Regions from separate parts of the Streptomyces sp. NPDC048434 genome, predicted to be linked through region 1. Evidence: riboswitches for the same ligand, from Rfam matches in the RefSeq annotation. Region 1 holds a riboswitch; the other holds the start of a gene.
The links. A riboswitch is a leader RNA that binds a small molecule or an ion and turns the genes downstream of it on or off. The one in region 1 is predicted to bind cobalamin.
Positions count from the first base shown of each region.

Region 1 (10,886 bases):
ACGAGAGCCGCACGTCCGGGTGGCCGAGGTCGATCCCGAACAGCTCGTGGGCGCGGCGGAGGCGGTACTTGAGGGTGTTGGGGTGCACGGTCAGCCGCCGCGCGGCCTCGCCGACATTGCCGGCCGCGTCCAGCCAGGCCAGGACCGACGCGGCGTAGTCGGTGTGCCGGGCCCGGTCGTGCTCCCGCATGGCCTCGATACCGGGGTGGCGCAGCCGGGGGCGGCGGTCCAGCGCGTCGGCGCAGTGCAGCAGCAGGACCCGGGCGTGTACGTCGCCGAGCGCCGCGACGTCCGGGGCGTCCGCATCCGCGGTCGTCACACGGAGGATGTCGTCCACCTCGGCACGCAGCGCGGGCAGTTCGGCGGGGTCGTCGGCGGGGCGGCTGACCGCGCAGCGCAGCGGTGTCTCCAGGGTGCGGCCGAGCGCGGCCACGGCCTGCCCGGACAGCCGCCGGGCCTCGGCCTGGCCGGCCCGGGGCAGCAGGGTATAGACGGTACGGCCGACGGTGGCCACGGCCGCTTCGCCGTGCACGGCGGCCCAGTGCCGGGTGGCCGCGGCACCCAGCCGGACGGCCGCCGGACCCGTCCGGTCGGGGCCGCCCGCGGCCGGCGCACAGCCGAGGAGCGTGAGCCGCGAGCGCTCCGGCAGACCGAGCTGAAAGCGGATCTCCGGTGCGGTGCCGTCGCCACGCAGCGCCGCACGCAGGGTGTCCTCCCGCGCCCGCAGATCCAGCTCGGCCGAGCTGCGGCGGCGCAGCATGTGCAGCGCGGCGAGCCGCGCACCGTCCAGCAGCGCCCGGTCACCGGCCGCATCGAGCCGGGACGCCGGGCGCGCCCAGCACCTCGCGGTACTGGCGCCGCTGCTCGGGCTCGTCGGGCACCCGCCGGTCCAGGATGCCGCGGCGGCGCAGCTCGTCGATCCGCTGGCCCGGTACCGACGAATACGCCAGCACCCGGTGGTCGAGGTCCTCGATCGCCACCGAACCACCGATCACCGCGGCAACGGCATTGGCCAGCGCGAACAGCTCCTCGCTGGTACCGCCGAAGCCATGCGGGTTTGGCGAATCCGTCAGTTCCACGGTCGGACCCTAGGCGATTGCGCCAACGACGGGGAAGGGGGTGGGCCCCAGCATGGTGCGGAGCCGATCCGGGGCCGGGGCCCGACGGGCGCACCGCGCGTCCCGTACCCCGACGCGCCCCAGCAAGGAGCACTTCCATGGTTCACGGGACCACCACCGCAGCGCCCGTCCCCCCGTTCGCCGACGCCCTGCTCGGGCTGTTCCCGCCCGGCACCACGACGGCGGCGGACGGCGGGCTGCGCATCGGCGGATGCCATGTGGCGGAGCTGGCGGCGCGCCACGGCACGCCCGCGCTGCTCATCGACGAGGGTGCGCTGCGGGACCGGGCCGGCCGCTACGCCGACGGGTTGGCCGCGCGCCGGCCGGACTCGATGGTGGCCTTCGCCTCCAAGGCCTTCCCGTGCACCGCCGTCTACCGGCTGCTCGCCGAGGAGGGGCTCGGCGTCGATGTCGCCAGCGGCGGCGAACTGGCGCTGGCCCTCGCCGCGGGCACCGACCCGGCCAAGGTGATCGTGCACGGCAACGCCAAGACGGAGAGCTACCTCCGGGCGGCCGTCGAGGCCCGTGTCGGCCTTGTCGTCATCGACAACTTCGACGACATCGACCGGCTGGAACACGTCATGGACCGGGCCCATGGCGCGGGCCGCCGCGAGCAGGCCGTCCTGGTCCGGGTCACCCCCGATGTCCGCCCCGACACCCACGAGGCGGTCTCCACCGGCCAGCGCGGCTCGAAGTTCGGTCTGCTGCTGCCGCAGGCGCGCGAGGCGGTCGCCCGGCTGCGCGCGAGCGCCCGGCTGCGCCTGGACGGACTGCATGTGCACATCGGCTCGCAGATCCTCGCCACCGAACCGTTCGTCCGGGCCGTGGCGGCGGTGGCGGAGCTCGGCCGGTTCCCCGTGTACGACCTCGGCGGCGGGCTGGGGGCGCGCTACACGTACGACGACCGGCCGCCGGTGGTCGAGGCCTATCTGGACGCGCTGACCGCGGCGGCCGATGAGCTGCTGCCGGCCGGTGCCCGGGTCATCATCGAACCCGGCCGGTCGATGGTCGCCGAGTCCGGCGTCTCGCTCTACCGCGTGGTGACGGTCAAGCGCTCCGGCGGCGAGACCTTCGTCGCCGTGGACGGCGGGATGGGCGACAACCTCGAAGTCTCGCTGTACGGGCAGCGGTTCGAGGCGACGGTGGCCACCCGGGTGCGGGCCCCCGCCGAAGGGTCCCCCGGCGAACGGTGCCGCGTCGTCGGCCGGCACTGCGAATCCGGCGATGTGCTCAGCACGGGCGTGCTCCTCCAGGACCCGCGGCCCGGGGACCTGATCGCCGTCCCGGCCACCGGCGCGTACACGTACTCCCTCGCCAACAACTACAACGCGGCCCGCCGTCCGCCGGTCATCTTCTGCCGCGACGGCCGCTCCCGCCCCGTCGTACGACGCGAGACCTACGCGGACCTGATGCGCCGCGACCTGCCCTGACGGACCACCCCTGCCCCTCCCCGGATCGAGGCCCCCGTGCGACCCACCGATGTGCTGCCAGGCCAACCACCCCTCGCCCGCCCGCGACTGCGCCATCAGCTCCTGCGCCGCAAACCGCCGGAGGCCTTTCTCGCCGAGGCCGAGGCGCCGGCCGACGGCGGCGGACTGCGCCGTACCGTGGGCGCCTTCCAGCTGACCATGATCGGTATCGGGGCGACTGTCGGCACCGGCATCTTCTTCGCCCTCAACGCCGCGGTCCCCGAGGCCGGACCCGCCGTCCTCCTCTCCTTCGTCATCGGTGCCGTGGCCGCGGCGCTCACCGCCCTGTGCTACGCCGAACTCGCCTCCGCCGTACCGGTCTCCGGGTCGTCGTACTCCTACGCCTATGCCACGCTCGGCGAGTTCGCCGCGTACGCCGTCGGCTGGTGCCTGCTGCTGGAGTACGCGGTCTCCGGCGCGGCCATCGCGGTGAGCTGGGGCCAGTACCTCAACGATCTGACCCAGCGGGTCTTCGGCGTTCAGATGCCCGCGGCGATCTCCGCGCCGCCCGGTGACGGCGGCATTCTCAATGTGCCCGGCGCCGTGCTGGTGGTGCTGTGCGGTCTGCTGCTGGTGCGTGGCGCCAAGGAGTCGGCGCTGGTCAACACCGTGATGGTGCTGCTCAAGCTGGCGGTGCTGGCGCTGTTCGTCACGCTGGGCGTCACCGGCTTCGACCCGGCCCATCTGCACCCCTTCGCCCCGATGGGCATGGCGGGGATAGGCGCCGCCGCCTCCACGGTCTTCTTCTCCTTCATCGGACTCGACGCGGTCTCCACGGCCGGGGAGGAGGTCCGCAACCCGCGCCGGACCCTCCCGCTGGCGATCATCTGTGCGCTGCTGGCGGTCACCACCGTCTATGTGCTGGTGGCCCTCGTCGGCGTGGGTGCCCAGCCGTGGACCGCGTTCGCGGGCCAGGAGGCGGGGCTGTCGGCGATCCTGGCGAAGGTCACCGGGGCGGGCTGGCCGGGGGTGCTGCTGTCGGCGGGCGCGGTGCTGTCCATCGTCAGCGTCACCCTGGTGGTGCTCTACGGGCAGACGCGGATCCTGTACTCCATGGGCCGCGACGGGATGCTGCCCGCCGTCTTCCACCGCGTCGACCCCCGCACCGGGACCCCGGTGCTCGGCACGGTCCTGGTCAGCGGGTTCGTCGCCGTACTGGCCGCGGTCTTCCCGCTGGACGTCCTGGCGGATCTGACCAGCCTGGGCACCCTGGTCGCCTTCACCGTGGTCTCGGTGGGCGTGATCATCCTGCGCCGTACCGCGCCCGGTCTCGACCGTGGCTTCAAGGTGCCCGGCTATCCGGTGGTGCCGCTGCTCTCGGTGGCGTTCTGCGGCTATCTGCTCTATGGCCTGCCGCTGCCCACCTACCTCCTGTTCGCCGGCTGGCTCGCCGTGGCGCTGGCCGTGTACCTCTGCTACAGCCGCCACCGTTCGCGGCTCCAGTGAGCGACGGGCCGGGGCCGGCACCCCCCACGGGCGCCGGCCCCGGCCCGCCCGCGGTCAGGAAGCCGCGCCGGGCAGACCCCCACGGACCTCGCGGGCCGCGGTGACCAGGTTCTCCAGGGCGGCCCGCACCTCGGGCCAGCCGCGGGTCTTCAGACCGCAGTCGGGGTTGACCCACAGCCGCTCGGCCGGGATGGCGTCGAGTCCCTCACGCAGCATGGCGGTTGCCTCGTGCACGCCCGGTACGCGCGGCGAGTGGATGTCGTAGACGCCGGGGCCCACCTCGCGCGGATAGCCGGCCGTGGCGAGCTCCCGGGCGGCCTGCATATGGGAGCGGGCCGCCTCCAGGCTGATGACATCGGCGTCGAGGTCGTCGATGGCCTGCAGGATGTCGCCGAACTCCGCGTAGCACATATGGGTGTGGATCTGGGTGTCCGGACGGACCCCGCCGGTCGTGAGACGGAATGCCTCGGTGGCCCAGGCCAGATACTCCGCACGGTCCGCGGCACGCAGCGGCAGCGTCTCGCGCAGCGCGGGCTCATCGACCTGGATCACCGAACTCCCGGCCGCCTCCAGGTCGTTCACCTCGTCGCGCAGGGCGAGCGCCACCTGGCGCGCCGTCTCGCCCTGCGGCTGGTCGTCGCGGACGAAGGACCAGGCGAGCATGGTGACCGGGCCGGTGAGCATGCCCTTGACCGGCCGGTCGGTGAGCGACTGGGCGTAGGTCGTCCAGCGGACCGTCATCGGCTCGGGGCGGGAGATGTCCCCGGCCAGGATCGGCGGGCGGACATAGCGGGTGCCGTACGACTGGACCCAGCCGTGCCGGGTGGCGAGGTAGCCGGTGAGCTGCTCGGCGAAGTACTGGACCATGTCGTTGCGTTCCGGCTCGCCGTGCACCAGCACATCGATACCGGCCTTCTCCTGGAAGGCCAGAACCTCGCGGATCTCGGCCGAGATGCGCTCCTCGTACCCCGCGGTGTCGATCCGCCCGGCCCGCAGATCGGCGCGGGCGGTGCGCAGTTCGGCGGTCTGCGGGAACGAGCCGATGGTGGTGGTCGGCAGCAGCGGCAGCCCGAGGTGCGCGCGCTGGGCGGCGGCCCGCTCGGCGTACGGCTGCGAACGGCGGCCGTCGGCGTCGGTGACGGCGGCGGTACGGGCGCGTACCACCGGGTCATGAGTGAGCGCCGAACCGGCCCGGGAAGCCAAGTCAGCGCGGTTGGCGGTGAGTTCGGCCGCGATGGAGTCGGTGCCCTGCGCCAGGCCGCGCGCCAGCGTCACGATCTCCGCGGTCTTCTGCCGGGCGAAGGCCAGCCAGCGGGCGATCTGCGGGTCGATGTCGCGCTCGGCGGCGGCGTCCAGCGGGACGTGCAGCAGCGAGCAGGAGGACGACACATCGACCCGGTCGGCCAGGCCGAGGAGCGTACCCAGGGTGGCCAGCGACTTCTCGAAGGAGTTGATCCACACATTGCGGCCGTCGACCACACCGGCGACCAGCCGCTTCCCGGGCGGCCCGCCGACCGCCGCCAGATCCCCGAGATTGCCGGCCGCGGCGCCGGTGAAGTCCAGTGCCAGCCCCTCGACGGGCGCCTTGGCCAGCACCGGCAGCGCCTCGCCCAGCCGGTCGAAGTAGGAGGCGACCAGCAGCCGCGGGCGGTCGGGGAGCGTACCGAGGCCGCGGTAGGCGCGGGCCGCGGCGTTCAGGACGGCGGGGGAGCGGTCCTGCACCAGTGCCGGCTCGTCCAGCTGCACCCAGTCGGCGCCGGCCGCCCGGAGGTCGGCGAGCACCTCGGCGTAGACGGGCAGCAGCCGGTCGAGCAGCGTCAGCGGATCGAAATCGGGCGCGACACCGGGCGCCGGCTTGGCCAGCAGCAGATAGGTGACCGGCCCGACGAGCACCGGGCGGGCGGCCAACCCGAGACCGAGTGCCTCCGTCAGCTCGGCGACCTGCTTGGCGGAGTCCGCGGCGAAGACCGTGTCGGGCCCCAACTCCGGTACCAGGTAGTGGTAGTTGGTGTCGAACCACTTGGTCATCTCCAGCGGCGCCACGTCCTGGGTGCCGCGGGCCATCGCGAAGTACCCCTCCAGCGGGTCGGCGGCCAGCGCGGCGCGGTGCCGGGCGGGGATCGCGCCGACCATCACGCTGGTGTCCAGCACGTGGTCGTAGTACGAGAAGTCACCGGTCGGCACCTCGTGGACACCGGCCTCGGCGAGCTGCCGCCAATTGCCGTGGCGCAGCCCGGCGGCGGTGCTGCGGAGGGTGTCGGCGCTGACGCGGCCCTTCCAGTAGCCCTCGATGGCCTTCTTCAGTTCACGGTGCTGCCCCTGACGGGGGTAGCCGTGCACGGTGGCGTGTGCTGCCGCGGCTGCGGACGTGCTGGTCACGGAACTCTCCTTCGCGAGTATGCCTCCATGGACCACGGGACGGGTCGGGGGCGCGAAGGGACGGCAAACCGGACGGGCCCCGGCGCATTCCCGCCGTATGTGCCCGTCTGATGTCCGCCGACCCGCCCTCGAGGTCACCGAGATCTCCCCGCGCACCGGTCGCACGGGGGCACTGGCAGGTCTTCGGACTCATGGGCACATCCACCAAGGGCGGACATCTACTGGCCGTCGCTTCCCAGACCCGGCCGGGCCCAGTGCGTATGACGGCGGTCGTTCCCACTCACCGCTGCGGGGCAGTCCCGGATTTCCACCGGAGTTCCCTCTTGCGACGCGCCTGCCTGGCGGACAGGGCGAACCAGTTGCTCCCGCCACCCTAGGGCATGCCGTCAACGCCGCGCCTTGCGCTGGAGCGCGCTCCAGCTCCTAGCGTGAGCGCAGCACCGGAGAGCTGCGCCGATCGAAGGGAACCACGTGCGCTACACACTGTTCGGCAGGACCGGTCTGCGGGTGAGCGAGCTGAGCCTGGGCGCCATGACCATCGGCGACGACTGGGGCTGGGGCGCGGGAAAGGACACCAGCGGCCGGATCCTGGACGCCTACGCGGACGCGGGCGGCAACTTCATCGACACCGCCAACAACTACACCGACGGCGCCTCGGAACGGATCCTGGGCGAGCTGCTCGAAGGCCGGCGGGAGCGCTTCGTCCTGGCGACCAAGTACACCTGCGCGACCCGCAAGGGCGATGTGAACGCGGCGGGCAGCCACCGCAAGAACCTGGTCCGGTCGGTGGAGGAGAGCCTGGAGCGGCTGCGCACCGACCATCTCGATGTGCTGTGGGTGCACGCCCGGGACAACTTCACGCCCGTGGAGGAGGTGATGCGGGCGCTCGACGACATGGTGCGGTCGGGAAAGGTGCTCTACATCGGCGTCTCCGACTGGCCGGCCTGGGAGATCGCGCAGGCGAACACCCTCGCCGAGCTGCGCGGCTGGACCGCGTTCGCGGGCTCGCAGCTGCGCTACAACCTGCTGGAGCGGACGCCGGAGCGCGAACTGCTGCCGCAGGCCCGCGCCTTCGACCTGGCCGTACTGGCGTGGGGACCGCTCGCGGGCGGCCGGCTCACCGGCAAGTACCGCCGCGGTGAGACGGGCCGGCTGGACATCGTCGGCGAGGACGGCCAACGGGACCACAACGCGGAGGGGACCGTCACCGCGGTGCTGGAGATCGCCGAGCAGGGCGGCTGGAGCCCGGCGCAGGTGGCGCTGGCGTGGCTGCGCAGCCGGCCCGGCAACATCATCCCGATCATCGCCGCCACCAAGGAGAGCCAGCTCCTGGACAACCTCGCCTCGGTGGATGTCACGCTGGACGCCGACGCGCTGGCACGGCTCGAACGGAGCAGCGCGGTACCGCTGGGCTTCCCGCACGACTTCCTGCGGGAGCCGGGCATCACCGAGAACGTCTACGGCGACCGCTGGCCCGAGATCGAGGACCGGCGCTCCACCTATCGCCGTACGACCAGCGAGATCCGCTGACCGGTACGGCCTCGCTGCGTACGGAACGGCGTCGGCGCCCGCCGCCCGCCCTGCCGTCCGCCCGGTACGCCGAACGCCGCCGCCCGGATGGCCGGGCGGCGGCGTCTGCGGTCTATTGAGGTGTGCGGCCCGCCGAGGCCGGACCGGCCGGACCGAAGGAGACGGACGCCCGATGAGGAAGACCGCCAGGACGGCCGTCGCCGTGGCTGCTGTCGCCCTGTTCGCCACGGGCCTCGGCAGCTGCTCGCACACCGGCGGCGGCACCGCCCCGTCGAGATCCCGCACCCCCACGGCGCAGCCGAGCCCCGGTGCACCGGCCGGCACCCGGCTCACCGTCAAGGACTTCGCCTTCAAGCCGGCCGCCCTGTCCGTACGGCCCGGCGCCAGGATCACCGTGGTCAACGAGGACTCCACCACGCACACCGTGACGGCCACCGGCGCCAAGGCCTTCGACACCGGCAGCATCAAGCCGGGCCGGACGGTCACCTTCACGGCGCCCGCCAAGCCCGGCCGCTACCCCTACGTCTGCACGATCCACCCGTACATGAAGGGCCGGCTCACCGTCCGCTGACCCGGCTACCGCCGCTCACCGAGAGGCTTGGAGAAGCCGTGGCACCAGACAACTCCGTCCCGGAGCGCGGGCGGTCCGGCCGCGTCGCCCGCGGTATCGCACGGCTGCTGGCGGCGGCCGGCCTGGCCCTGGACGCCTACGTCCACGCCCGGCTCGCCGGCCGGTACGACGGGGTCACGGCAACCATCAGCCAGGGCATGCTCTTCCGTGTCGAGGCCGCGCTGGCCGCGCTCGCCGCCCTGCTCGTCCTGGCCTGGCGCCGGCCGGCGGCCGACACCTTCGCCTGGCTCGTCGCGACGGGCGGACTCGCGCTGCTGCTCCTCTACACCTACGTGGACATCGGCGCGCCGGGACCGCTCCCGGACATGTACGAACCGGATTGGAGCAGCGACAAGAGGCTCGCGGCACTGGGTCAGGCCGTCGCCGTCCTGGCCACCTTCTTCCTGCTGCTCACCCGCACCCGCAGCCCCCGCAGACACCGCAGATGAGTGCCCGCCGCCCGGGTCAGTGCTGCAGCGCGCTGCGCTGCTGCCACTGCGTCCAGCTCTCCTGCCAGACCTCCAGGCCGTTGCCGACGTCGGTCCTGTTGGTGTTGCTGGTGCCCTTCACCTCGACCGTGGAGCCGATCGGCAGGAAGTCGTAGATCTTCTTGGCGTCCGAGGTGGTCATGCCGAAGCAGCCGTGGCTGTTGTTGTCCACACCGATCGACTTGTTCCACGGGGCGGAGTGCAGAAAGGTCCCGGACGCGGTGAGGTGGGTGACCCACTTGGAGTCCAGGCTCCACTCGTCGCCATGGCCGATGGTGGCGGAGTCCATCGTCTCGGCCGCGTTCTTGCTGCGTACGGTGTGCACCCCGCCGCGGGTCGGGTCCTGCGGGGAGCCCGCGGAGCCGCGGATGCTGTCGACGCTCTTGCCGTTCTCGTACATGGTCAGCGTGTGCGAGGGCACATCGATGACGGCCTTGTGGTCGGCACCGATACGGAAGCCGAAGTTGTAGTCGCGGGCGAACCAGCCGCCGTCGTCACCGGAGTTGATCCCGGACAGCGCGCCCTTGACGGAGACCTTGGTGCCGGCGGGCCAGTAATCCTTGGGGCGCCAGTCGATCCGGTCCTTGCCGGAGTAGTCCTTGACCCAGCCCCACGCACCCTGGACCTTCGGCTGGGTGGTGACCTTCAGCGCCTTCTCGATTTCGGCGCGCCGGTCCTTCGCTATCGGGTGGTCGAAGAGGATCGATACCGGCATTCCGGTGCCCACGGTCTGCCCGCCGGAGGGGGTGTTGGTGAGTTTGTTCACCTTGTCGGCCTGCTCTGTGGTGAACTCCGAGGTGGCCGCGGATTCCTTGCCCTGCGACGACTTCGTCCTGGTCCGCACGGTGTAGGTGGTCTTGGGCTTGACCTTGCCGTCCGATTTCCATGACACGCCGTCACCGGCGAGCTTCCCGGTGACCGTGCCGCCCTTGTCGTCCTTGACCTCGACCGAGGTGAGCTTTCCGCCGTCGGCCCGTACGGATATCTCCGAGCCGAGCTTGGCCGAGGTGTTTCCGGCGGCCGGGGTGACGGTCACCTTCGCCGCGGGCTGCCCCGCCTCCGGCGCGTCGGCACCCGCCCCGCACGCGGTCAACAGCGTGCCCGCCGCTATCAGGGCGGGTATCAACCAGGCGGGGTGGCGGCGTGGTCCGGCGTGCACGGGGGTCCCCTGCAAAGCAGAACAACTGACAGTGGCGGAGCCCGGCCCTGTGCGGGGATAACCGTCAAGGGCCGCCAATGCACCCGCCGCATAGGCAGAGGGTCTCTCCGCTTCGGAGGTTGTCCGGTGCGCCGGATGATTAGGACACAGTTCGACATCGGGCATGCGGCGAAGGTGGCCCAGCAGCCCAGCAGCCCAGCAGCCCAGCAGCCCAGCAGCCCAGCAGCCCAGCAGGAAAGCCGCGCAGCAGGAAAGCCGTGCAGCAGGAAAGCGGCGGGCGGCCTTCCGGCTGCCCGCCGCTTTCCCGTACGGGGCGCTTGCTGTCAGGTGGACGGCGGTGTCTTGCCGCCTCCCGGCTGTGAAGCCCGGCCGCCGGGTGACCCACCGCTGCCGGGCGACCCGCCGCCCGGTGACCCGCCGCCGGGCGTGCCCCCGGGGCTCGGGGAGTGCCCGGTCGGCCCGCCGGTGGTGCCGGACCCTCCCGTGGTGTCCGTCGGAGACCCGGGGGTGGCCGTACCGGTGCCCGGGGTCGAGGGGCCGGAGGTCCCGGACGAGGTCTCACCGGCCGACGGCGACCCGTTCGGCGGGGGCTCGGAGGTGGTGGGGCCGCTGGGGGTCTCGGCCGGCGGGGTCGTCGGGGTGTCCGTGGTGCCGGTGCCGCCCTCGGGGCGCTTGAACCACGTGCCC
Region 1 is NZ_JBICXQ010000001.1:415,862-426,747, forward strand. Features, by position in the region: gene ACGFWI_RS01920 (PucR family transcriptional regulator) at 1-760, opposite strand, end outside; gene ACGFWI_RS01925 (hypothetical protein) at 801-1,079, opposite strand; gene lysA (diaminopimelate decarboxylase) at 1,217-2,548, shown strand; gene ACGFWI_RS01935 (APC family permease) at 2,585-4,033, shown strand; gene metE (5-methyltetrahydropteroyltriglutamate--homocysteine S-methyltransferase) at 4,088-6,412, opposite strand; cobalamin riboswitch at 6,569-6,787, opposite strand; gene ACGFWI_RS01945 (aldo/keto reductase) at 6,884-7,942, shown strand; gene ACGFWI_RS01950 (cupredoxin domain-containing protein) at 8,115-8,513, shown strand; gene ACGFWI_RS01955 (hypothetical protein) at 8,552-9,001, shown strand; gene ACGFWI_RS01960 (Ig-like domain-containing protein) at 9,018-10,199, opposite strand; gene ACGFWI_RS01965 (DUF6777 domain-containing protein) at 10,523-10,886, opposite strand, start outside.

Region 2 (10,886 bases), on a different contig from region 1:
GCGGCCGCCTCTGCCGGAGGGAGTTCCGGTCGCGGCAGGCCCGGACGAAGCCGCGAACTGGGTCCGCAGCCTTTTCAGCGAGGCCGATTCACACTGAGGTGATTGGCCTCGCGGACCCTTTGCGCTAATTCTTCGCGGCGCTTTACGGATTCCTCTGGTTCGTCGTCACCGCTCGGGTCACGGACGGTCGCGGAATCACCCTTCGCCTCACTCACGGGGCGCACGCCCGCACCGCATCCGCGAGCCGCCGCGCGACCTCCGGGGTACATCGCCCCAGCTCCACGAGCGGCCGCGGAAAGTGATCCGCCAGCGAGACCGGGTCCACGGCCAGCGACGGCAGGGTGATGCCCGCGCCCTTCAGCGCCGCCCGCAGTTCGCCGCACGCCTGCTCCGCGTCCCTGAGCTTCCCGGCCGCCGGGCTGCGCTCCGCCATTCCCATTTTTCCTCTTCTCCGTTCGGATCCTGACTGGGCTGCAAAAGCCCGTTCACGGCCCTAGAGTCGTCACAACGGGACGCTGCCGAAAGGGAGTTGGCGTTGCCGTCAGAACGGGACAACAGGGGGATTGGGGAATGGTCGAAAAGAATTCCGAGGAGTACGAGGGTTCGGCTCGCTGGGTCCTCGCCGGCGAGCTCAAGCGGTTACGGGAGGCGTCCGGCAAGTCGCTGGCCCAGCTCGCCGACGAAACCAACTACGACCGCACCTACCTGCACCGCCTGGAGACCGGCGAACGTCTCTCCAAGCTGCCGGTCATGGAGGCGCTGGACCGGGTCTACGGCACGGGTGAGCTGCTGGTGCACTTGTGGGGCTTGGCGCGACTGGATGCCTTCAAGGACAAGTACCGGCTGTTCATGCAGCTGGAGGCGAAGGCGACGATCCTGCATTCGTATGCGATCGCGGTTCCTGGCCTGCTGCAGACCGAGGACTTCGCCACGTTCTCGCTGTCGTCTTCGCCGACGCCCATAGACCCCGACGAGCTCGAAGAGTCCGTCGCCGCACGACTGGGCCGACAGGAGTTGCTGCAGCGTGACCGACCGCCGCATGTCCGAGTCATCCTTGACGAGTCGGCATTGCGCCGACCGGTGCCCGATCCCAAGATCTGGCATGACCAGTTGGTGCGCATCTCAGAGGCTGCCGAGGCTCAGCATGTGACCATCCAGGTGCTTCCCTTCGCCGCCGGAGTGCATAGCCTGATGGGTGGTTCACTCTGGCTCTTGTGGTTGGCGGACGGTGGTGCTGTTGCCTACCTGGAAGGCAACAAGTCAGGCGAACTGCTCGAAGAGCCAGCGGATGTTGAGCGATACCGCCTGTCTTACGATCAGCTTCGCGACGCGGCACTCTCGCCGCCTGATTCAGCAGTATTCATCCGGCAGTTGGTGGAGGGCAGCAGACCATGAACAGCAACCCCGACCTGGTCGAGGCCGTGTGGCGCAAGAGCAGCTACAGCGATGGGGGAGCCGACAACTGCGTCGAGATATCCGACGGCGTCCCCGGCGCCGTCCCCGTCCGTGACAGCAAGAACCCCACCGGCGGTGTGCTCCTCTTCCCGGCCGGCGCATGGTCGTCGTTCATAGCCACCGTGAAGGCTGAGCAACTGAGCTGAGGGCTAGGGGAGGACAGCAGACATGATGACGATCCCGAACCCGGCCGCCCTCGCGTGGCGCAAGAGCAGCTACAGCGACGGCGGAGACAACAACTGCGTCGAGATATCCGACGGCTTCCCCGGCGCCGTCCCTGTCCGTGACAGCAAGAACCCGGCTGGCGGTGTGCTGGTCTTCCCGGCCGAGGCGTGGTCGGCGTTCATAGCCACCGTCAAGGTGAACCAACTGAGCTGAGGACAACGGGCGGCCGGCAAGCCGTGGAAGCGATCGGTTTGCTGACGACACGTAATGCGATTGCGCCACTGCGTGCTCCCCCGTAACCTGCCGGTGCGCGGACGGCATTGATCTTGCCGGCCGCCCACGGGGGAACGGGGATCACGGGGATGCTCTATCGGAGCTGACGTCATGTCACACGCCTGCGCTTGACCGGCGCGGGTATGGCATGTCCGATATGACATGAATACGTCAGATCCGTCCACCGTCGGCACATCCCGCGCACACGGAATCATGACCAACGGAGGACACCACACCATGCGCATGCGCACCCTCATAACGTCGGCGGCTCTGGCCGCCGCACTGCTCGGCGGCTCCGTCGCCCCCGCGATGGCTGCGCCGGCCGCGCCGGCCCCCGCGCCGGCCCCCGTGATGGCCGCGCCGGCAACCGCGAACGGCCCCGGCGTCTTCATCACCAACGGCGACCGCGTGCACATTTCGAGCACCCCGCCGCGCACGGCGTCCGCCCACGCCTGGTGGACCCACGTCAGCGGCCCCGGTACCAAGGCCAAGGTCACCATCTGGCTGCAGATGAAGTCCGGCAGGACGTGGCACTCGGTCGCCAAGAACGCGAAGAACCTCAAGTCCGGCAACGGCGGCAGCGCCCGTCGGGTCGTCGCGCGCAAGAAGTGCGCGAACAGCAGCAAGCACCAGTGGCGCACCATGATCGACGTCGACCTCATCGGCGTGGCCGACTCGCCGGAGAAGGCCTACACGAAGCCGGTCACGGTCAAGTGCGGCGTCTGATTGTCTAGTTCTGCCATTCCATCCGCTTGATCCAGGAGTACGACCATGAGTGATACCGGTCCGGGCGCCACCCTCATCGTGGGACTGCACGGCGTACTGGACCGGTATCCCTGGATCGACCGGGTGAGCGCCGAGTTCGACCTCGACGAGGACGTCTTCAGCCTCGCCGTGAAGCGGGCGTCCGCCTATGCCTGGAGTTCCACCGCCCTTACGGACAAGCCCGCCGACAACCTCTGGGACCACAACGACGCGGACGGCGACTGGACGCAGGACGGCCAGGTCCATCAGTTGGCCTGGCTGCAGTCGTCGCTTCCCCGGCCCGTGAACACTCCGGGCAAGAAGCAGCGCGCCCGCCGCCTCCCGATCCTGCCCGTCATCACGGTCCTCTCGGACGCGCTGCGCCGCGTCGGCACCATCCGCCTCACCGGCACACACGCCCTCGTGCCGCTGCACCGCGCCGGGGACGCCCGCATCGAACTCGCCGAAGTGGCCGACTGGTTCGCCCTCGCCGACCCGTCCGGCGCGGCCTCGCTGACGGTCACCGTGTCCGCCCTGCCGTCGGCCAACCTCGCCGCACGGGCCGCCGAGATCCGCGAAGCGGCACTTGAACGCACGTATCAGCACATGACGGTGGAGGTCTTCAAGCCCGCCGGCACGACGACTCCGGGGCTCGCCGGTCCTCTCGCCGGGGAGGTGCAGGCCGAGGGCTTGCGCCGGGCGCTCGCCTTCCGCTGCGGCGTGCGGGAGTGGTCCACGGATGTGGCCGCGTGGACGACCGAGGTGTTCGCGGACTCGATCCGGGCGGTGACGGGACTCTCGGGCCTGATCCTCATCACGGTCTCTTCGGAGGTCTGAGATCCGTGGGCAGGGGGATGCATCCCCCACTCGCTGAGGCCGGCAGGGCTCGGAAAGCCCCGGCTCACCCCTCCGGATACCTCCGCGGCGTCCACACCACCTCGGTCCCGTCGTCGCGCCGTACCGCCTGGGTCTGGGACGAGCCGACGATCAGGAGCGTGCGCATGTCGACCTGGAGCGGGTCCAGGTCGGCCAGGTGGACGGTGCGGACGGATTCCCCGGGGCCGCCGATGTCGCGGGCGAGGATGACCGGGGTGTCGGGCGCGCGGTGTTCCAGGAGGAGTTCGCGGGCCTTGCCGACCTGCCACGTACGGCTGCGGGAGCCGGGGTTGTACAGGGCCAGGGCCAGATCGGCGCCCGCGGCCGCGTGGAGGCGTTCGGCGATGACTTCCCAGGGCTTGAGGCGGTCGGAGAGGGAGATGACCGCGTAGTCGTGGCCGAGGGGGGCGCCGGCGCGGGCGGCGGCGGCGTTGGCGGCGGTGACGCCCGGGAGGACGCGTACGGGGATGGCGCGGTACGGGTCCTGGGAGGCGACCTCCAGGACGGCGGTGGCCATGGCGAAGATGCCCGGGTCGCCGCCGGAGACCACGGCCACCCGACGGCCGCGCCGGGCCAGGTCGAGGGCGAGTTCGGCGCGTTCGGACTCGACCTTGTTGTCAGAGGCGTGGCGGCGCTGGCCGGGACGTACCGGGACGCGGTCCAGGTAGGTGGTGTAGCCGACGAGGTCTTCGGCGGCGGCCAGGGCGCCACGGGATTCGGGGGTCAGCCAGAGCGGGCCGGCCGGGCCGGTGCCGACGACGACCACCTCGCCGGGCTCGTCGAGTGACGCGGCCAACTCGTCGGTGCTGTCCGGCGATGCGGCTACCTCGCCGGGACCGTCGGCCGACGTGGACTCGCCGGTGCTGCTGCCGGGCTGCGCGGCCACCTCACCCTCGGCGCGTGTGGCCATCGCCGGCGGCGGAACGTCCGCGATACGGCTCGGCACGACGCTGACCGAGAAGTACGGGACCGTCTCCGCGTCGATGTCCGCCAGCTTCCGCGTGCGCTCGCCGGGCATGGTGGCGCGCTCGACGTAGTGGGCCTCCGGCAGGCGGCCGGCGCGTTCCATGGCGCGGCGGACGGTGGGGAAGGTGCGGCCGAGCTTCATGACGACGGCGGTGTCGGTCGAGGCCAGACGGGCGGTCAGTTCCTCCTCCGGGAGCGTGCCGGGGAGGATCGTCAGGACCTCGTCGGCCTCGGCGAGCGGCTTGCCCAGGCGGGCCGCGGCGGCGCTGATGGAGGTGACGCCGGGGATGACCTCGGTCGGGTAGCGGTGGGCCAGCCGCTTGTGCATGTGCTGGTAGGAGCCGTAGAAGAGCGGGTCGCCCTCGGAGATGACGGCGACGGTGCGGCCGGCGTCGAGGTGGACGGTGAGGCGGGCGGCCGCGGACTCGTAGAACTCGTCCAGGGCGCCCCGGTAGCCGCCGGGATGGTCGGTCGACTCGGTGGTGACCGGGTAGACCAGCGCCTCCTCGATGTGGTCGGCGCGCAGATGCTCGGCGGCGATGGAGCGCGCGATCGAGCGTCCGTGCCGGGCGCTGTGGTACGCGATGACGTCGGCGCCGGCGATGACGTCGACCGCCCGGACCGTCATGAGGGACGGGTCGCCGGGGCCGAGACCGACCCCGTAAAGGCGGCCGGGGCCGGCCGTCGTCGCGACGCTGCCGTCACCGGTTGCCTGCTGCTCGCTCACGCTTACTCTTCCTCGCTTGCCATGGCGTTGATCGCGGCCGCGGCCATGGCGCTGCCGCCCCGGCGTCCGCGCACCACGATGTGGTCCAGCTTCGACGGATGGGCGATCAGCGCGTCCTTGGACTCGGCGGCGCCGATGAAGCCCACGGGTATGCCGATGACGGCGGCCGGGCGGGGCGCGCCTTCCTCGATCATTTCGAGGAACCGGAAGAGGGCGGTGGGGGCGTTGCCGAACGCGACCACGGCGCCTTCCAGCCGGTCCCGCCACAGCTCCAGGGCCGCGGCGCTGCGGGTGGTCCCCCTCCGGGCGGCCAGGTCCGCGACCGACGGGTCGGCGAGGGTGCACAGCACCTCGTTGCCGGCCGGCAGCCGCTTACGGGTGACGCCGCTGGCGACCATGTTGGCGTCGCAGAGGATCGGCGCACCGGCGTGCAGCGCCTTGCGGGCGGCTGCCACCACGTCGGGGGTGAAGGCCAGATCGCGTACCAGGTCGACCATGCCGCAGGCGTGGATCATCCGGACCGCGACCTGGCTGACGTCGGCGGGCAGCCCGGCGAGGTCCGCCTCGGCGCGGATGGTGGCGAAGGACTGGCGGTAGATCGCCGCACCGTCCTTCTCGTAGTCGAACGCGGTCACTGTGGCCTCGGGGTTGTCGGGTGCGGGAGGGCTCGGGGGGATCGGGGGACTCGGGTGATTCATGGGGTGGGGCATGGGGCTTCGGGGCGGTTCATGGGGCCGGGGGCGGGGCCGCCGCGGTGTGTGCGGTGTCCGGTGCGGTGTCCGGACGTACCAGTGCTACCCGGTAGCCCTCCGCCGTGGCCAGCACGTCGACCCAGGTGCCGTGCGGGTGACCGCAGCGGCGTGCGCAGCCCGACCAGTACACGGGGACACCCTCGGGAGGCGGGCCGGTGGGTGCTTCGTCCGGGACGGCTGTGCCGGCGGCGACGGCGGCCGTGGCGTCGGCGCGTACGTCGGTGAGGGACTTGGCACAGCCGGGGCGGCCCGTACAGGCGCCCAGGCGGTGCCAGGGGGAGGCCGGGTCGGTGATCAGTCCGGCGGTGGTGAGCTCCGCCAGCCGGCCGGGTGCCGCGGCGGCCGGCAGTCCGGGCAGGACGATGCCGCGCCACGGGGTGAGGCGCAGTGCGCCGGCGCCGTCGTCGGCGGCGATCGCGGTCAGCAGCCGCCATTGGGCCACCGACAGCCGGCCCAGCGGCGCCAGGACCGAGAGCGCCCGGTCGCCGTCGGGGCCCTCGACGATGCCGGGGGCGGAGGAGTCCGCATACGGCGGGGAGGTGCGGGTTCCGGGTGCGGGAGCCTCGGGCACGTACGCGGCCCCGATGCCCGCCGACCGCAGCGCGTCGGCCACGTCCAGGGCGCTCAGCCCGTGCCCGTCCGGGAGTTCGCGGACCCGCCAGGCGCCGCTGCCGCTCGCCCCGGCGGCGGTCAGGAAGGCCTCGGCGGCGGTGAGCGCGGCGCGCGGTACGTCCGGGCCGGCGATCCGCAGCGCCGCCGGATCGTCGCCGACCCGCAGCAGGGCGCTGCCCGCCGGTCCGGTCCGGTCCCCGTCCGGTTCTGCGAGCAAGCTCACATCTCCGCCGAGCGCCGCCACATCGCCCCGTCCGTCGTCCACAACGAACAGGAAACGGCCGGAGAGGGCGGTCGCTGACTCGCTCGCACAGAGCAGTGCGTCCAGCTCACGGGCCCACCGTCGCACGTCAGAAGGGGTGTGCCGGTCCAGTCCGGCCAGCGGGGAGGCGAGGATGTTGCGGATGCGTTCGTGGCGCTCGGAGGGCAGCAGACCGGCGTCGCGCAGCAGACCGGCGAGCCGGGCGCCGCAGTCCTCCGCAAGGCCGCGGAGCTCGGCGTTGCCGCGGGAGGTGAGGGAGAGGTGGCCGTCGCCGAGCAGTTCCGCGGCGTTGGCCAGGACAGTGGCCTGACGGGCCGTCAAATCTCCGGCGGGTACCCGGATACGGGCGAGATTGCCGTCGGCGGCCGTATGCAGCCGCAGCGCTCCCGGGCAGGCGTCACCGCGGTCGCGCAGAGGCGGTGCGGCGGCCTGCGGCCGTGTCGAGGGGGAGGGCGGCATGGCCGCGAGCATACCCACGGGGGTGGGCGCCGATCCGGGCCGGATCCGGCCATGCACCCGGCCCGCCGCGTGCACGCCCCCGTCCCGCCGCGGCCTGCCAGGAGGCCCGCTTACCTCGCCCGGCCACAGCCCTTACTATGCAGGTCGGTGGGTCGGCTGGCCCGCCGACGCCAGCGACGGCGCAGGGTCCTACGGCCCTAGGGAGGAAGCCCGGTGAGAATCCGGCGCGGTCCCGCCACTGTGAACCCGGCCTGCCGGGCGAGCCAGGAACTCCCGCCGTCCTTACGACCACCCGGGGCGCGGACACCCCGAGGAAGGCCTGCGCTCGCATGCTTCTGCTGCTGTCGACCTCCGACACCGACCTGCTCAGTGCCCGCGCGGCCACGGGTCCCGTGCCGTACCGGCTCGCCAACCCCGCCCGTCTCGACGTCGCCGAGCTGCCCGCACTGCTGGAGGGCTGCGACCTCGTCGTCGTGCGTCTCCTCGGCGGGATCCGGGCCTGGGAGGAGGGCCTGGAGGTGCTGCTCGCCGAGGACCAGCACCGGCCGGTCGTCGTGCTCACCGGTGAACAGGCCCCCGACGCCCAGCTCATGGAGCAGTCCACGGTCCCGGTCGGCATCGCGGCCGAGGCGCACGCCTACCTCGCGCACGGCGGGCCCGCCAATCTCGACCAGCTCGCCCGCTTCCTCTCCGACACGGTGCTGCTGACCGGTCATGGCTTCGAGCCGCCCGCGCCCGCCCCCAGCTGGGGCCCGCTGGAGTGGGAAGCCCGCAACGAGACCGGCCCGCTGATCGCCGTGCTCTACTACCGCGCCCACCACATGAGCGGCAACACCGGCTTCGTACGGACCCTGTGCGAGCAGATCGAGGCGGCGGGCGGCCGTGCCCGCCCGCTCTTCGTCGCTTCCCTCCGTGCCCCCGAGCCGGAGCTGATCGAGGAGCTGCGGGCCGCCGACACCCTGGTCACCACGGTCCTCGCCGCGGGCGGCAGCAAGCCCGCCGAGGCCTCCGCCGGCGGCGATGACGAGTCCTGGGACGCGGGCGCGCTGGCCGCCCTCGACGTTCCGATCCTGCAGGCCCTGTGCCTGACCGGGCCGCGCAGTGCCTGGGAGGAGAGCGACGAGGGGCTGTCGCCGCTGGACGCCGCCTCGCAGATCGCCGTCCCCGAGTTCGACGGCCGGCTGATCACCGTTCCGTTCTCCTTCAAGGAGGTCGACGAGGACGGTCTGCCGGTGTACGTCGCCGACGCCGAGCGCGCCGCCCGGGTCGCCGGCATCGCCGTCCGGCATGCCCGGCTGCGCCACATCCCGGCCGCCGAGAAGCGCCTCGCCCTGGTGCTGTCCGCGTACCCGACCAAGCACTCCCGGATCGGCAACGCGGTCGGCCTGGACACCCCCGCCAGCGCCGTCGCGCTGCTGCGCCGTCTGCAGGCCGACGGCTATGACTTCGGCACCGAAGAGGTTCCCGGCCTCGTGTCCGGCGACGGCGACGAGCTGATCTACGCCCTCATCGAGGCCGGCGGCCACGACCAGGAGTGGCTGACCGAGGAGCAGCTCGCCCGCAACCCGGTCCGTATCCCGGCCGCCGACTACAAGCGCTGGTACGCCACGCTCCCGCAGGAACTGCGGGACTCCGTCGAGCAGCACTGGGGGCCGCCGCCCGGCGAGATGTTCGTCGACCGCAGCCGCAACCCCGACGGCGACATCGTGCTGGCCGCCCTGCGCCGCGGCAATCTCCTCATCCTCATCCAGCCGCCGCGCGGCTTCGGCGAGAACCCGATCGCGATCTACCACGACCCCGATCTGCCGCCCTCGCACCACTACTTGGCGGCGTACCGCTGGATCGCGGCCTCGGCCGACGACGGCGGATTCGGCGCGGACGCCATGGTCCACCTGGGCAAGCACGGCAACCTGGAGTGGCTGCCCGGCAAGAACGCCGGGCTGTCCGCGGCCTGCGGCCCGGACGCCGCCCTCGGCGATCTCCCGCTCGTCTACCCCTTCCTGGTCAACGACCCGGGCGAGGGCACCCAGGCCAAGCGCCGGGTCCACGCCACCCTCGTCGACCACCTCGTCCCGCCGATGGCCCGCGCCGAGTCCTACGGCGATATCGCGCGCCTGGAGCAGCTGCTCGACGAGTACGCGGCCATCTCCGCCATGGACCCGGCCAAGCTGCCCGCGATCCGCGCCCAGATCTGGACGCTGATCCAGGCCGCCAGGCTCGACCACGACCTGGGCCTGGAGGCCCGCCCGGACGACGAGGGCTTCGACGACTTCCTGCTGCACGTCGACGGCTGGCTGTGCGAGGTCAAGGACGCCCAGATCCGCGACGGTCTGCATGTCCTGGGCGGCGCACCGGCCGGCGAGGCCCGCGTCAACCTCGTCCTGTCCATCCTCCGCGCCCGCCAGATCTGGGGCGGTACGTCCGCCCTGCCCGGTCTGCGCGAGGCGCTCGGTCTCGACGAGTCCGCCGCGACCCGGACGACCGCCGACGAGGCCGAGGCCACGGCCCGCGCGCTGGTCCAGGCGATGGAGGACGCGGACTGGGACCCGGCGGCGGTGGCCGGGACCGCCGAGGGGCACCCGGCCGCGGTCGCCGACATCCTCGACTTCGCCGCCCGCCAGGTCGTCCCGCGCCTCGCCGCCACCACCGACGAGATCGACCACGCGGTGCACGCGCTGAACGGCGGTTTCGTTCCGGCCGGTCCCTCCGGCTCCCCGCTGCGCGGCCTGGTCAACGTCCTGCCGACGGGCCGTAACTTCTACTCCGTCGACCCCAAGGCCGTCCCCTCCCGCCTCGCCTGGGAGACCGGCCAGGCCCTCGCTGACTCCCTGCTGGAGCGCTACCGCACCGACAACGGCGACTGGCCGCAGTCGGTCGGTCTGTCCCTGTGGGGCACCAGCGCGATGCGGACCAGCGGCGACGATATCGCCGAGGCCCTCGCCCTGCTGGGGGTCCGCCCCGTATGGGACGACGCCTCGCGCCGGGTCAACGGCCTGGAGCCCATCGCGCTGGCCGAGCTCGGCCGCCCCCGTATCGATGTCACCCTGCGCATCTCCGGCTTCTTCCGTGACGCCTTCCCGCACGTCATCGGCCTGCTCGACGACGCAGTACGGCTCGCCGCCGGCCTGGACGAGCCCGCGGAGTCCAACTTCGTACGCGCCCACGCCCAGGCCGACCTGGCCGAGCACGGCGACGAGCGGCGCGCCACCACCCGCATCTTCGGCTCCCGTCCGGGGACGTACGGCGCGGGACTGCTCCAGCTGATCGATTCCCGCGACTGGCGCACCGACGCCGACCTCGCCGAGGTCTACACCGTCTGGGGCGGTTACGCCTACGGCCGCGGTCTCGAAGGCCGGCCGGCCCGGGACGAGATGGAGACCGCCTACAAGCGCATCGCGGTCGCCGCCAAGAACACCGATACCCGCGAGCACGACATCGCGGACTCCGACGACTACTTCCAGTACCACGGCGGCATGGTCGCCACCGTCAAGGCGCTCAAGGGCAAGGCCCCGGAGGCGTACATCGGTGACTCCACCCGTCCGGAGACGGTCCGCACCCGCACCCTCGTCGAGGAGACCTCCCGGGTCTTCCGCGC
Region 2 is NZ_JBICXQ010000023.1:91,985-102,870, reverse strand. Features, by position in the region: gene ACGFWI_RS25960 (cobalt-precorrin-6A reductase) at 1-97, shown strand, start outside; gene ACGFWI_RS25955 (hypothetical protein) at 212-439, opposite strand; gene ACGFWI_RS25950 (helix-turn-helix domain-containing protein) at 571-1,395, shown strand; gene ACGFWI_RS25945 (DUF397 domain-containing protein) at 1,392-1,601, shown strand; gene ACGFWI_RS25940 (DUF397 domain-containing protein) at 1,624-1,833, shown strand; gene ACGFWI_RS25935 (hypothetical protein) at 2,137-2,619, shown strand; gene ACGFWI_RS25930 (hypothetical protein) at 2,665-3,474, shown strand; gene ACGFWI_RS25925 (precorrin-2 C(20)-methyltransferase) at 3,539-5,206, opposite strand; gene ACGFWI_RS25920 (precorrin-8X methylmutase) at 5,209-5,841, opposite strand; gene cobG (precorrin-3B synthase) at 5,933-7,291, opposite strand; cobalamin riboswitch at 7,458-7,583, shown strand; gene cobN (cobaltochelatase subunit CobN) at 7,621-10,886, shown strand, end outside.
Region 2: linked by a shared signal. The riboswitch ahead of cobN (cobaltochelatase subunit CobN) and the one ahead of metE (5-methyltetrahydropteroyltriglutamate--homocysteine S-methyltransferase) in region 1 are both predicted to bind cobalamin.